3 regions of the Cupriavidus sp. BIC8F genome follow, and region 2 is predicted to be linked to each of the others. Evidence: predicted binding sites of a transcription regulator. Region 2 holds the regulator's gene; each other region holds the start of a gene.

What was found. Region 2 encodes FNR, which switches genes on or off when oxygen is low (the NO sensors DNR and NnrR bind a similar motif). Its sites were predicted from a motif close to TTGATNNNNATCAA; they were not measured.
Region 1: paaA (1,2-phenylacetyl-CoA epoxidase subunit PaaA) is a predicted target of FNR. The motif match lies at 1,418-1,431, and genes of this name have one in related genera.
Region 3: RS901_RS07375 (Kdo hydroxylase family protein) is a predicted target of FNR. The motif match lies at 1,371-1,384, and genes of this name have one in related genera.

The regions. Positions count from the first base shown of each region.
Region 1 covers NZ_CP136095.1:1,716,655-1,719,925, reverse strand. The annotation lists gene paaC (1,2-phenylacetyl-CoA epoxidase subunit PaaC) at 1-47, opposite strand, end outside; gene paaB (1,2-phenylacetyl-CoA epoxidase subunit PaaB) at 59-340, opposite strand; gene paaA (1,2-phenylacetyl-CoA epoxidase subunit PaaA) at 395-1,381, opposite strand; gene paaX (phenylacetic acid degradation operon negative regulatory protein PaaX) at 1,513-2,454, shown strand; gene RS901_RS27895 (1-aminocyclopropane-1-carboxylate deaminase) at 2,496-3,271, opposite strand, start outside.
Region 2 covers NZ_CP136094.1:3,909,053-3,912,323, reverse strand. The annotation lists gene ccoG (cytochrome c oxidase accessory protein CcoG) at 1-1,092, shown strand, start outside; gene RS901_RS18245 (hypothetical protein) at 1,137-1,346, shown strand; gene RS901_RS18240 (hypothetical protein) at 1,343-1,588, shown strand; gene fnr (fumarate/nitrate reduction transcriptional regulator Fnr) at 1,651-2,376, opposite strand; gene RS901_RS18230 (sulfite exporter TauE/SafE family protein) at 2,455-3,213, shown strand.
Region 3 covers NZ_CP136094.1:1,571,817-1,575,087, forward strand. The annotation lists gene metK (methionine adenosyltransferase) at 132-1,295, shown strand; gene RS901_RS07375 (Kdo hydroxylase family protein) at 1,498-2,442, shown strand; gene RS901_RS07380 (coniferyl aldehyde dehydrogenase) at 2,443-3,271, opposite strand, start outside.

The sequences.
Region 1 (3,271 bases), on a different contig from region 2:
GAGTCGCCGAGGCGCAGCAGGTATTCAAGCTTGTGGTTGTCCATCATGCGAGCCCGTATCAGATGTGCTTGACCGCTTCCGGCATCGGGAAGAACGTCGGGTGGCGGTAGACCTTGCTGTTGGCCGGTTCGAACAGCGGGCCCTTGTCGCCCGGGCTGCTGGCGACCACGTCGCCGGCCTTCACCACCCAGACGCTGACGCCCTCGTTGCGGCGCGTATAGACGTCACGCGCGTTGTTGATTGCCATTTCGCCGTCCGGCGCGTGCAGGCTGCCCACGTGCTTGTGGGCCAGGCCGTGCTGGCTGCGGATAAAGATCTCCCAAAGCGGCCACTCTTTCATGGCAACCTCCTGTGTCACTGCGTTGGATGGATGGCGGCGCCGGGCGCCGCGGGGTCAGGCGGCGGCGCGCTGCGCCTGCTTGTCGGCGTGGGTCACCAGGGCATCGCGGAACCACGCGCCCTCTTCCCAGGCCTTGACGCGGGTGCGCAGGCGGTCGCGGTTGCAGGGACCGTTGCCCTGGATGACGTTGTAGAACTCGGACCAGTCGATCTCGCCGAAGTCATAGTGGCCGCGCTCCTCGTTCCACTTCAGCTCGGGATCCGGAATCGCCAGGCCCAGGTACTCGGCCTGCGGCACGGTCTGGTCGACCATCTTCTGGCGCAGCTCGTCGTTGGAGAACAGCTTGATGCGCCATTGCATGGATTGCGCGCTGTTGGGCGAATCGCCGTCGGACGGGCCGAACATCATCAGCGCCGGCCACCACCAGCGGTTCAGCGCGCCCTGCGCCATCTGCTTCTGCTCGGGCGTGCCGTTGCACAGCGACAGCAGGATGTCGTAGCCCTGGCGCTGGTGGAAGGACTCTTCCTTGCACACACGCACCATGGCGCGCGCATACGGGCCGAACGAGCAGCGGCACAGCGGCACCTGGTTGATGATGGCCGAACCGTCGACCAGCCAGCCGATCATGCCGATATCGGCCCAGCTCAGCGTCGGGTAGTTGAAGATGCTGGAGTACTTGGCCTTGCCGGTGTGCAGGTCGCCCAGCATCTGGTCGCGCGACACGCCCAGCGTCTCAGCCGCGCTGTAGAGATACAGGCCATGGCCGGCCTCATCCTGGATCTTGGCCAGCAAGACTGCCTTGCGCTCCAGCGTCGGCGCGCGGGTGACCCAGTTGCCTTCCGGCAGTTGGCCCACGATCTCCGAATGCGCATGCTGCGAGATCTGGCGGACCAGGGTCTTGCGATAGGCCTCGGGCATCCAGTCCTTGGCCTCGATCTTGATCCCGGCATCCACGCGCGCCTGGAACTCGCGTTCCTGCGGCTCCATTTCTTCCATGGCGCGAAGCCTCGTCGCTCCTGTCTCCACCAGCTGTGCGTACATCCTTTGCTCCGCTCTTGGTTGCTCTGAATCGGGGTCTTGACCTGCATCAACATCGTCAGTTGCAATGGATGGTAGTGATACAATTTGATTCAATCAATCGGCGTTTGTGTATCACTTCAGGGGGCAGACCAATGGCGACGTCAGGCACCGATCCGGTTTCTCCGCGCGTGGCGCGGCTGGCACGCGGGCTGAAGCTGGGCGCCAATTCCATGCTGGTGACCTTGTTCGGCGATGTGGTGGCGCCGCGGCCCCAGGCAATCTGGCTGGGCAGCCTGATCCGGCTGGCGGCGCCGTTCGGCATCAATGACCGGCTGGTGCGCACCGCCACCTTTCGCCTGACCGCCGACGACTGGCTGGCCGCGACCAGGATCGGACGGCGCAGCTACTACGGGCTGTCAGAAGCCGGTTTGCAGCGTGTACTGCACGCCGGCAAGCGCATCTATGCGGGTGAGGCATCCGAATGGGACGGCCGCTGGACCCTGGTAATGGTGCGCGGTGACGTACGCGCCACGGTCCGGCAGAAGCTGAAGCGGGAATTACTGTGGGAGGGCTTCGGCGCCATCGCGCCAGGGGTGATGGCCCACCCCAATGCGGACCTCGCCTCGCTGCGCGAAATCATCCAGGCCGCACGCGCGCAGGACGATGTGGCGGTGATGGAGGCAAGCAGCCTTGAGGCGTTTTCCATCCGGCCACTGCAGGCGCTGATGCACCAGACCTTCAAGCTCGGCGACGTGGCCGCTGCCTGGCAGGCACTGCTGCGCCGTTTTACGCCGCTGGCCGAAGAGGCCGCCGGGCTTGCTCCGACCGATGCCTTCTTCGTGCGGACGCTGCTGGTGCACGAATACCGGCGCGTGCTGCTGCGCGACCCCAACCTGCCCGAGGCGATGCTGCCGCAAGACTGGCCCGGCCGCACCGCGCGCGGCTTGTGCCACACCCTGTATGGGGCACTGCTCGACGCAAGCGAAGACTACCTGCACCGCGTGGTGGAGGTGGCAGACGGTTCGCTGCAGGATGCCAACCAGAGCCTGCGCCTGCGCTTTGGGGCCGGCGCGCAGGCGGCCGGCCGCACTTAGCCGGGCAACGGGGTATCCCGGCTGCGAAACTGCGCACGGAATCACCCGTCCTTGAAGAGGAAGCTGTAGGCGTTCAGTGCCGGCACCCCGCCCAGGTGTGCGAACAGGACCTTCGATCCTTGCGGAAACTCGCCGCGACGGACCATGTCGATCATGCCCTGCATGGACTTGCCCTCATAGACCGGGTCGGTCATCATGCCCTCCAGCCTGGCGCTGAGGCGGATGGCTTCCAGGGTGCCCGCCGAAGGCAGGCCGTATTCAGGTCCGCCATAGCGGGTGTCCAGCACCACATCCGCTTCAGTGATGTCGCGGCCGAGGCCGACCAGCTCCGCGGTATGGCGTGCGATGCGCAGGATCTGCGCGCGCGTCGGTTCCGGCCTGGCCGATGCATCGATGCCGATGACGCGGTCCGCGCGGCCGTCCGCAGCGAATCCCACCACCATGCCCGCCTGGGTGCTGCCGGTGACCGAGCAGACGACGATGTAGTCGAACCTGAAGCCGAGTCCAGCTTCCTGCTCTCGCACTTCCTCGGCGAACCCTACGTAGCCGAGGCCGCCGAGCGGATGCTCCGAACAGCCGGCCGGAATCGGGTAAGGCTTCCCGCCCGCCTTGCGCACGCTCTCCATGGCATCTTCCCAGCTTGGGCGAATGCCGATGTCGAACCCTTCGCTGACCAGGCGCACATCGGCCCCCATGATGCGCGACATCTGGATGTTGCCCACGCGGTCATAGACCGCGTCTGAGTAGTTGACCCAGTTCTCCTGCACCAGCACGCACTTCAGCCCCAGGTGGGCCGCGATGGCGGCAACCTGGCGGG
Region 2 (3,271 bases):
CAGACGGTCTATACCGAGATCTTCATGTGGATCGAGCGGCGGGTCGAAGGCGACCGCATCGCCCGCATCCGGCTCGATGGCGATCCGTGGAGCCTGCGCAAGTTCCGTCTGAAGGCGACCAAGCACTTCCTGTGGGTGCTGATTGCGCTCTGGACCGGCTTTACCTTCATCGGCTATTTCGCGCCGATCCGCGGGCTGGGCGGCGAGGTGCTCAGCCTGTCGCTGGGGCCGTGGCAGTCGTTCTGGATGCTGTTTTACGCGTTCGCCACCTGGGGCAATGCGGGCTTCATGCGCGAGCAGGTGTGCAAGTACATGTGCCCGTATGCGCGTTTCCAGAGCGTGATGGTGGATCGCGATACCTATGTCGTGACCTACGACGTCGGCCGCGGCGAGCCGCGCGGCAGCCGGTCGCGCAAGACCGACCACTACAAGGCGGGGCTTGGCGACTGCGTCAACTGCAGCATCTGCGTGCAGGTGTGCCCGACGGGCATCGATATCCGTGACGGCCTGCAGTACGACTGCATCGGCTGCGGCGCCTGCATCGACGCCTGCAACCAGGTCATGGACAAGATGGACTATCCGCGCGGCCTGATCCGGTACACCTCGGAAAACGCGATGCGCAAGGCCTTGTCCGCAGTGGCATCGCGCAAGCGCCTGCTGCGTCCGCGCGTCATCATCTATTCCGTGATCTGGGTAGCGCTGCTGGCCGGCTTCATGGCGTCGATCGCGCTGCGCACGCCGCTGAAGGTCGACATCATCCGCGACCGTGGTGCGCTCGGCCGTGAAGTGGAAGGCCGCTGGATCGAGAACGTCTATCGCCTGCAGTTGATCAACACCACCGAAGCGCCGATGAAGATCAGCGTGCGCGCCGACAGCGAAGAGCTGAAGAACCTGAAGGTGGAATACGACAAGCAGGCCGAATCGCTGGCGCCGACATCCAACCGGTTGCTGCCGATCCGGATCCGCGTGCCGATCGAGGCCGCGGCGCAGGGCACGCACAAGATCAACGTGACAGTGACGAGCGAAGGCACGGAGCGGGGGCAGGCCGAAATCCGGCAATCCACCAGTTTCATCGTGCCGCGCGATTTGTAAAGCTAGGCAGACGCGGACGTAGTCGTCAAGATGAAGGGGGCAATATGAGTCAGCAAGGCAATCCGTGGTGGAAGGAGCCGTGGCCGTGGCTGTTGATGAGCGGCCCGCTGGTGGCGATGGTGGCGTGCGGCGTGACGATCTGGCTGGCGTCCACGCATCCGGACATGCCGGTGCAGGGTGCAACGCGTCATGGCCTGGTGGTGGAGAAAGCCGATGCCGCGCAGCCCAAGGCTGCCGCAGTGAGGCAGCCATGAGGTTGCGCTGGCTGATGTGGGTACTCTGGCCGGCGTTCCTGATGGCTGGCTTTGCGACCGCGACGGTGTTTTCGGTGGTGGATCCCGGTGACCTGAACTTCTTCGGTCAGCCGATCGAAGCGTCCCGCGAATCGGTCTACACCATCGGCTTCCTGATGGCCTGGGTGTTCTGCGCGTTGTCCAGCGGACTGACGCTCTACACCATGCCGACGCGGCTCAGCGATACCGACGAACTGGAATGAGCGGACTGGCGTGAAGTCTGCGCTGCCATGGCCGGATGCGGCACTGGCAGCGCCTTGGCCACCTAGCAGGAGCGGCTGTAGAGTTGCTTGATGCCGTCGATGTCCACGAGCTTGACGTGGCGCTGGCGAATCTGGATCAGGCCGGCTTCAGCAAAGCGAGAGAACAGGCGGCTGACGGTTTCGAGCTTCAGGCCCAGGTAGCTGCCGATCTCTTCGCGGCTCATGCGCATCACGAACTCGGACGCCGAATAGCCGCGCGCCGACAGGCGCTCAGAGAGGTTGATCAGGAAGGCGGCGAGGCGTTCCTCGGCGCGCATCGAGCCCAGCGTGACCAGCATCAGCTGGTCGTGCGTGATTTCCTTGCCCATCAGGCGCAGGAACTGCTGCTGCAGCGATGGCAGGTCTGCCGAGAGGGACTGCAATTCGCTCATGCGGACCACGCAGACTTCGGTATCTTCCAGCGCGGCGGCATCGGAGGCATGCTGCATCTCGCCCAGCCCGTCGAGACCGACGATTTCGCCGGGCAGGTGGAAGCCGGTAATTTGCGAGCGGCCGTCTTCGGTTGTGACGTGGGTCTTGAGCGTGCCAAAGCGCACGGCATAGACCGCTGTGAGCGGATCGCCCATGCGATACAGGGTTTCACCCTTGTGCACGCGGATGCGTTCCTGCACCAGCGTGTCCATCTTGGCGAGGTCTTGCTGCGACATGCCGACCGGAAGGCACAGCTGCCCCATGGCACAGGTGGAGCAGCGGGGCGACATCTCGGTAACGGGAATGGAGGTGAGCAATTGGAACCTGCTAGAAATGGCAGCGTGGGCGCGATTAAAACATTTTACCGTGCGATGTGATGTGGTAGGGAGTGAGAATTGACATTTGGCGTGCTGATCAGCGTTTTTCTGCTGGCTTTGCTTGGCGGGGTCCACTGCGCCGCCATGTGCGGCGGCGTGGCGCTGGCCGTGGAGCAACGCCGCGGCGAGATGGCGACGATCAGTCTGATGCCCAGCCGCGCCGCCTGGCTGGGCGAGTTGCTGATTATGCACCTGGGCCGGATCTCGACCTATATGCTGCTCGGTGCCGCGCTAGGCGCGGTCGGTGCGTCGGCGTGGAAACAGGACTACCTGCCGGTGCAGCGCTGGCTGTTCGGGGCGGGCAGCGTCATGCTGCTGTGGTCGGGCTGGCGGTTGCTGCGCGGCAATACTTTTACTGTCAACTGGCTGGAGCGCATGGCGGCGCGCGCCAGCGCAGCGGTGGCGCGGCGGCTGGGTGGCCTGGCAGGCGCCATGCCGGCGTTTGTGCGGGCGCGCGGCGGACTGGCGCGGCGTTATGGCATGGGCCTGGCGTGGGGCCTGGTGCCGTGCGGCATGGTCTATGGGGCGCTTACGCTGGCGCTGCTGGCGGGCAACGCGGCTTCCGGCGCACTCGTGATGGGCGTGTTCGGGCTCGGCACACTGCCTAACCTGCTGGTGCTTTCCGGCCTGTCGGGCTACTTGCGTACGCTGTCGCGACGTCCCGGTGTGCGCCTTGGGGCCGGCCTGGCGGTGATGGCGTTCGGCGGCCTTGGCATTGCGCGAGCGGTGCTGCTGCCACATTCGCTGGCTGAGCATGGATTCTGCCTGGTGTTCTGAGGCGCCGGCGCCGCCCGGGCAACGGATGATGGTTGCAGGCGGGGGCGGGAATGCCATA
Region 3 (3,271 bases), 2.0 Mb from region 2:
GTGTATCGCCGAGTTAACTGACAACTTGCGGGGCGATGCGGCTCTGACCGGGCTGCCTGAAATACCGCTAAAGCGTCGCCGCCACGAACCGCACGGGCTGGCACGCAATAGCCAACCTGGAGAATAAGTTCGTGGCAAACGACTTCCTTTTTACTTCGGAATCCGTCTCCGAAGGCCATCCCGACAAGGTCGCCGACCAGATTTCCGACGCCGTCCTGGACGCCATCCTGGCCCAGGACAAGTACGCGCGTGTGGCAGCTGAGACGCTTTGCAACACCGGTCTGGTGGTGCTGGCTGGGGAAATCACCACGACCGCCAACGTCGACTATATCCAGATCGCGCGCGACACCATCAAGCGCATCGGCTACGACAATACCGAGTACGGGATCGACTACAAGGGCTGCGCGGTGCTGGTCGCCTATGACAAGCAATCGCCCGACATCGCCCAGGGCGTTGACCGCGCTTCCGACGACTACCTCAACCAGGGTGCCGGCGACCAGGGCCTGATGTTCGGCTACGCCTGCGACGAGACCCCGGAACTGATGCCGTTCCCGATCTACTACGCCCACCGCCTGGTCGAGCGCCAGTCGCTGCTGCGCCGCGACGGCCGCCTGCCCTGGCTGCGCCCGGACGCCAAGTCGCAGGTCACGGTGCGCTATGTCGACGGCAAGCCGCACAGCGTGGATACCGTGGTGCTGTCGACCCAGCATTCGCCCGACATCGCCCAGGCCCAGATCCGCGAAGCCGTGATCGAGGACATCATCAAGGCGGTGCTGCCGGCTGAGATGCTCAAGGAAACCAAGTACCTGGTGAACCCGACCGGGCGCTTCGTCATCGGCGGCCCGCAGGGCGACTGCGGCCTGACCGGGCGCAAGATCATCGTCGATACCTACGGCGGCGCCTCGCCCCACGGTGGCGGCGCGTTCTCGGGCAAGGACCCGTCCAAGGTCGACCGCTCGGCCGCCTACGCCGCGCGCTACGTGGCCAAGAACGTGGTGGCCTCGGGCCTGGCGCGCCAGTGCCAGGTGCAGGTCAGCTATGCCATCGGCGTGGCCCGCCCGATCAACGTCACGGTCTACACCGAAGGCACCGGCAAGATCCCCGACGCCAAGATCGCCGAGCTGGTGCAGGAACACTTCGACCTGCGCCCGAAGGGCATCGTGCAGATGCTGGACCTGCTGCGTCCGATCTACGAGAAGACCGCCGCCTACGGCCACTTCGGCCGCGAAGAGCCGGAATTCTCGTGGGAAGCCACCGACAAGGCGGCTGCCCTGCGCGCCGCGGCCGGCCTGTAAGCGCCACCCGCGCCAGCAGCACTGACGGCAAGCCCCGCCGGCCCGCAAGGGCCCGCGGGGTTTTTTTACGCGGACTTGATCCTGGTCCAGTCGCCGCGTGACGCCGGCGCCACCGCAAGCGGCAGGGAGTAAAATCCCGCCATCCCCAGCCGCCACGCCGGCGGCCGACCCCAAACACTGGTGACCGTCTCCAGAGGATGCCATGTCCGAAGCGCCTGTCCTTGCCCCCTCGACTTCAACCCAGCCGCCCGCCGCCGCCGGCCAGCTCAACCTGATCCGCCCGCGGCCGTATACCGACTGGGCGCCGCAGGTCACGGCCGAGGAACGCGCCACGCTGCGCCGCGAGCTGGAGCAGGGCGCCGTGCTGTACTTCCCGAACCTGAATTTCCGTTTCCAGCCGGGCGAAGAACGCTTCCTGGACAGCCGCTATTCCGACGGCAAGTCCAAGAACATCAACCTGCGCGCCGACGACACCGCGGTGCGCGGCGCCCAGGGCAGCCCGCAGGACCTGGCGGACCTGTACACGCTGATCCGCCGCTACGCCGACAACAGCGAATTGCTGGTGCGCACGCTGTTCCCGGAATACATCCCGCACATGACGCGCGCCGGCACGTCGCTGCGGCCCAGCGAGATCGCCGGGCGCCCGGTCAGCTGGCGCAAGGACGACACCCGCCTGCACGTGGACTCGTTCCCGTCCAACCCGATGCTGGGCAAGCGTCTGTTGCGCGTGTTCCACAATATCGACCCGGCCGCGGCGCGCGTGTGGCGCGTGGGCGAGCCGTTCGGCGATTTTGCGCAGAAGTTCGTGCCCAAGACCCATGGCATGTGGCCGGGGCAGGCGGCGCTGATGAAGCTGCTGCATATCACCAAGCGCAAGCGCTCTGAATACGACCACCGCATGCTGCAGCTGCATGACCTGGCCAAGGCCGACCTGGATTACCAGGCCAAGGTGCCGCAGCAGGAATTCCACTTCCCGCCGGGTTCCACCTGGATCGTCTTCAGCGACCAGCTGCTGCACGCCGCCATGCGCGGACGGGCGATGATGGAGCAGACCATCTACCTGGCGCCGCAGGCGATTTCCGACCACACCCACTCGCCCGAGGCGGTGCTGTCGCGCATGCTCGGGCGGCCGATGCTGGTGTCCTGATCAACGCAAAAGCAGGCGCAACATGGTTTCGAAGGTCTTGCCGTAAGGCGGCTTGAGCAGGCCGGCGCCGTTCAGGCCGGCCTGGTGGAACACCGGCTTCACCTTGGAGAAGGTGTCGAAGCCCGCCTGGCCGTGATAGGCGCCCATGCCGCTGGCGCCGACCCCGCCGAAGGGCAGGCCGTCCTGGGCGATATGGAACAGCGTGTCGTTGACGGTGACGCCGCCGGCAACGGTCTGCTTCATCACATGGCCGATGGCGCCGCGGTCGCGCTCGAACAGGTACAGCGCCAGCGGGCGCGGGCGCGCATTGATGTAGTCCACCGCCTCGTCCAGGGTGCGGTACGTCACCACGGGCAGCACCGGCCCGAAGATCTCCTCGCGCATCGCCGTGACGCCTTCGGGTACATCCAGCAGCAGCACCGGCGGCAGGCGCCGCGCCTGCGCGTCCGGCTGCGCATCGGACAGCGGCACCACGGTCGCCCCTTGCGCCGCGGCTTCCTCCATCAGCGCCGCCAGGCGCGCGAAGTGGCGCGGGCTGATGATGCTGGTGTAGTCCCCGTTGCGCGCCAGGTCCGGATAGAGCCGGCCCACGCACTGGCGTGCCGCCTCCACCAGCTGCCCGCGCAGGTCTTCCGGCACCAGCACGTAGTCTGGCGCGATGCAGGTCTGGCCCGCGTTCATCAGCTTGCCCACCAGGATGCGCTCCACCGCACGTGGCAGGTCGGCGCCGGCGCCGATAATCGCCGGCGATTTGCCGCCGAGTTCCAGCGTCACCGGCGTCAGGTTGGCGGCCGCCGCGCGCATCACATGGTGGCCGACCGCGGTCGAA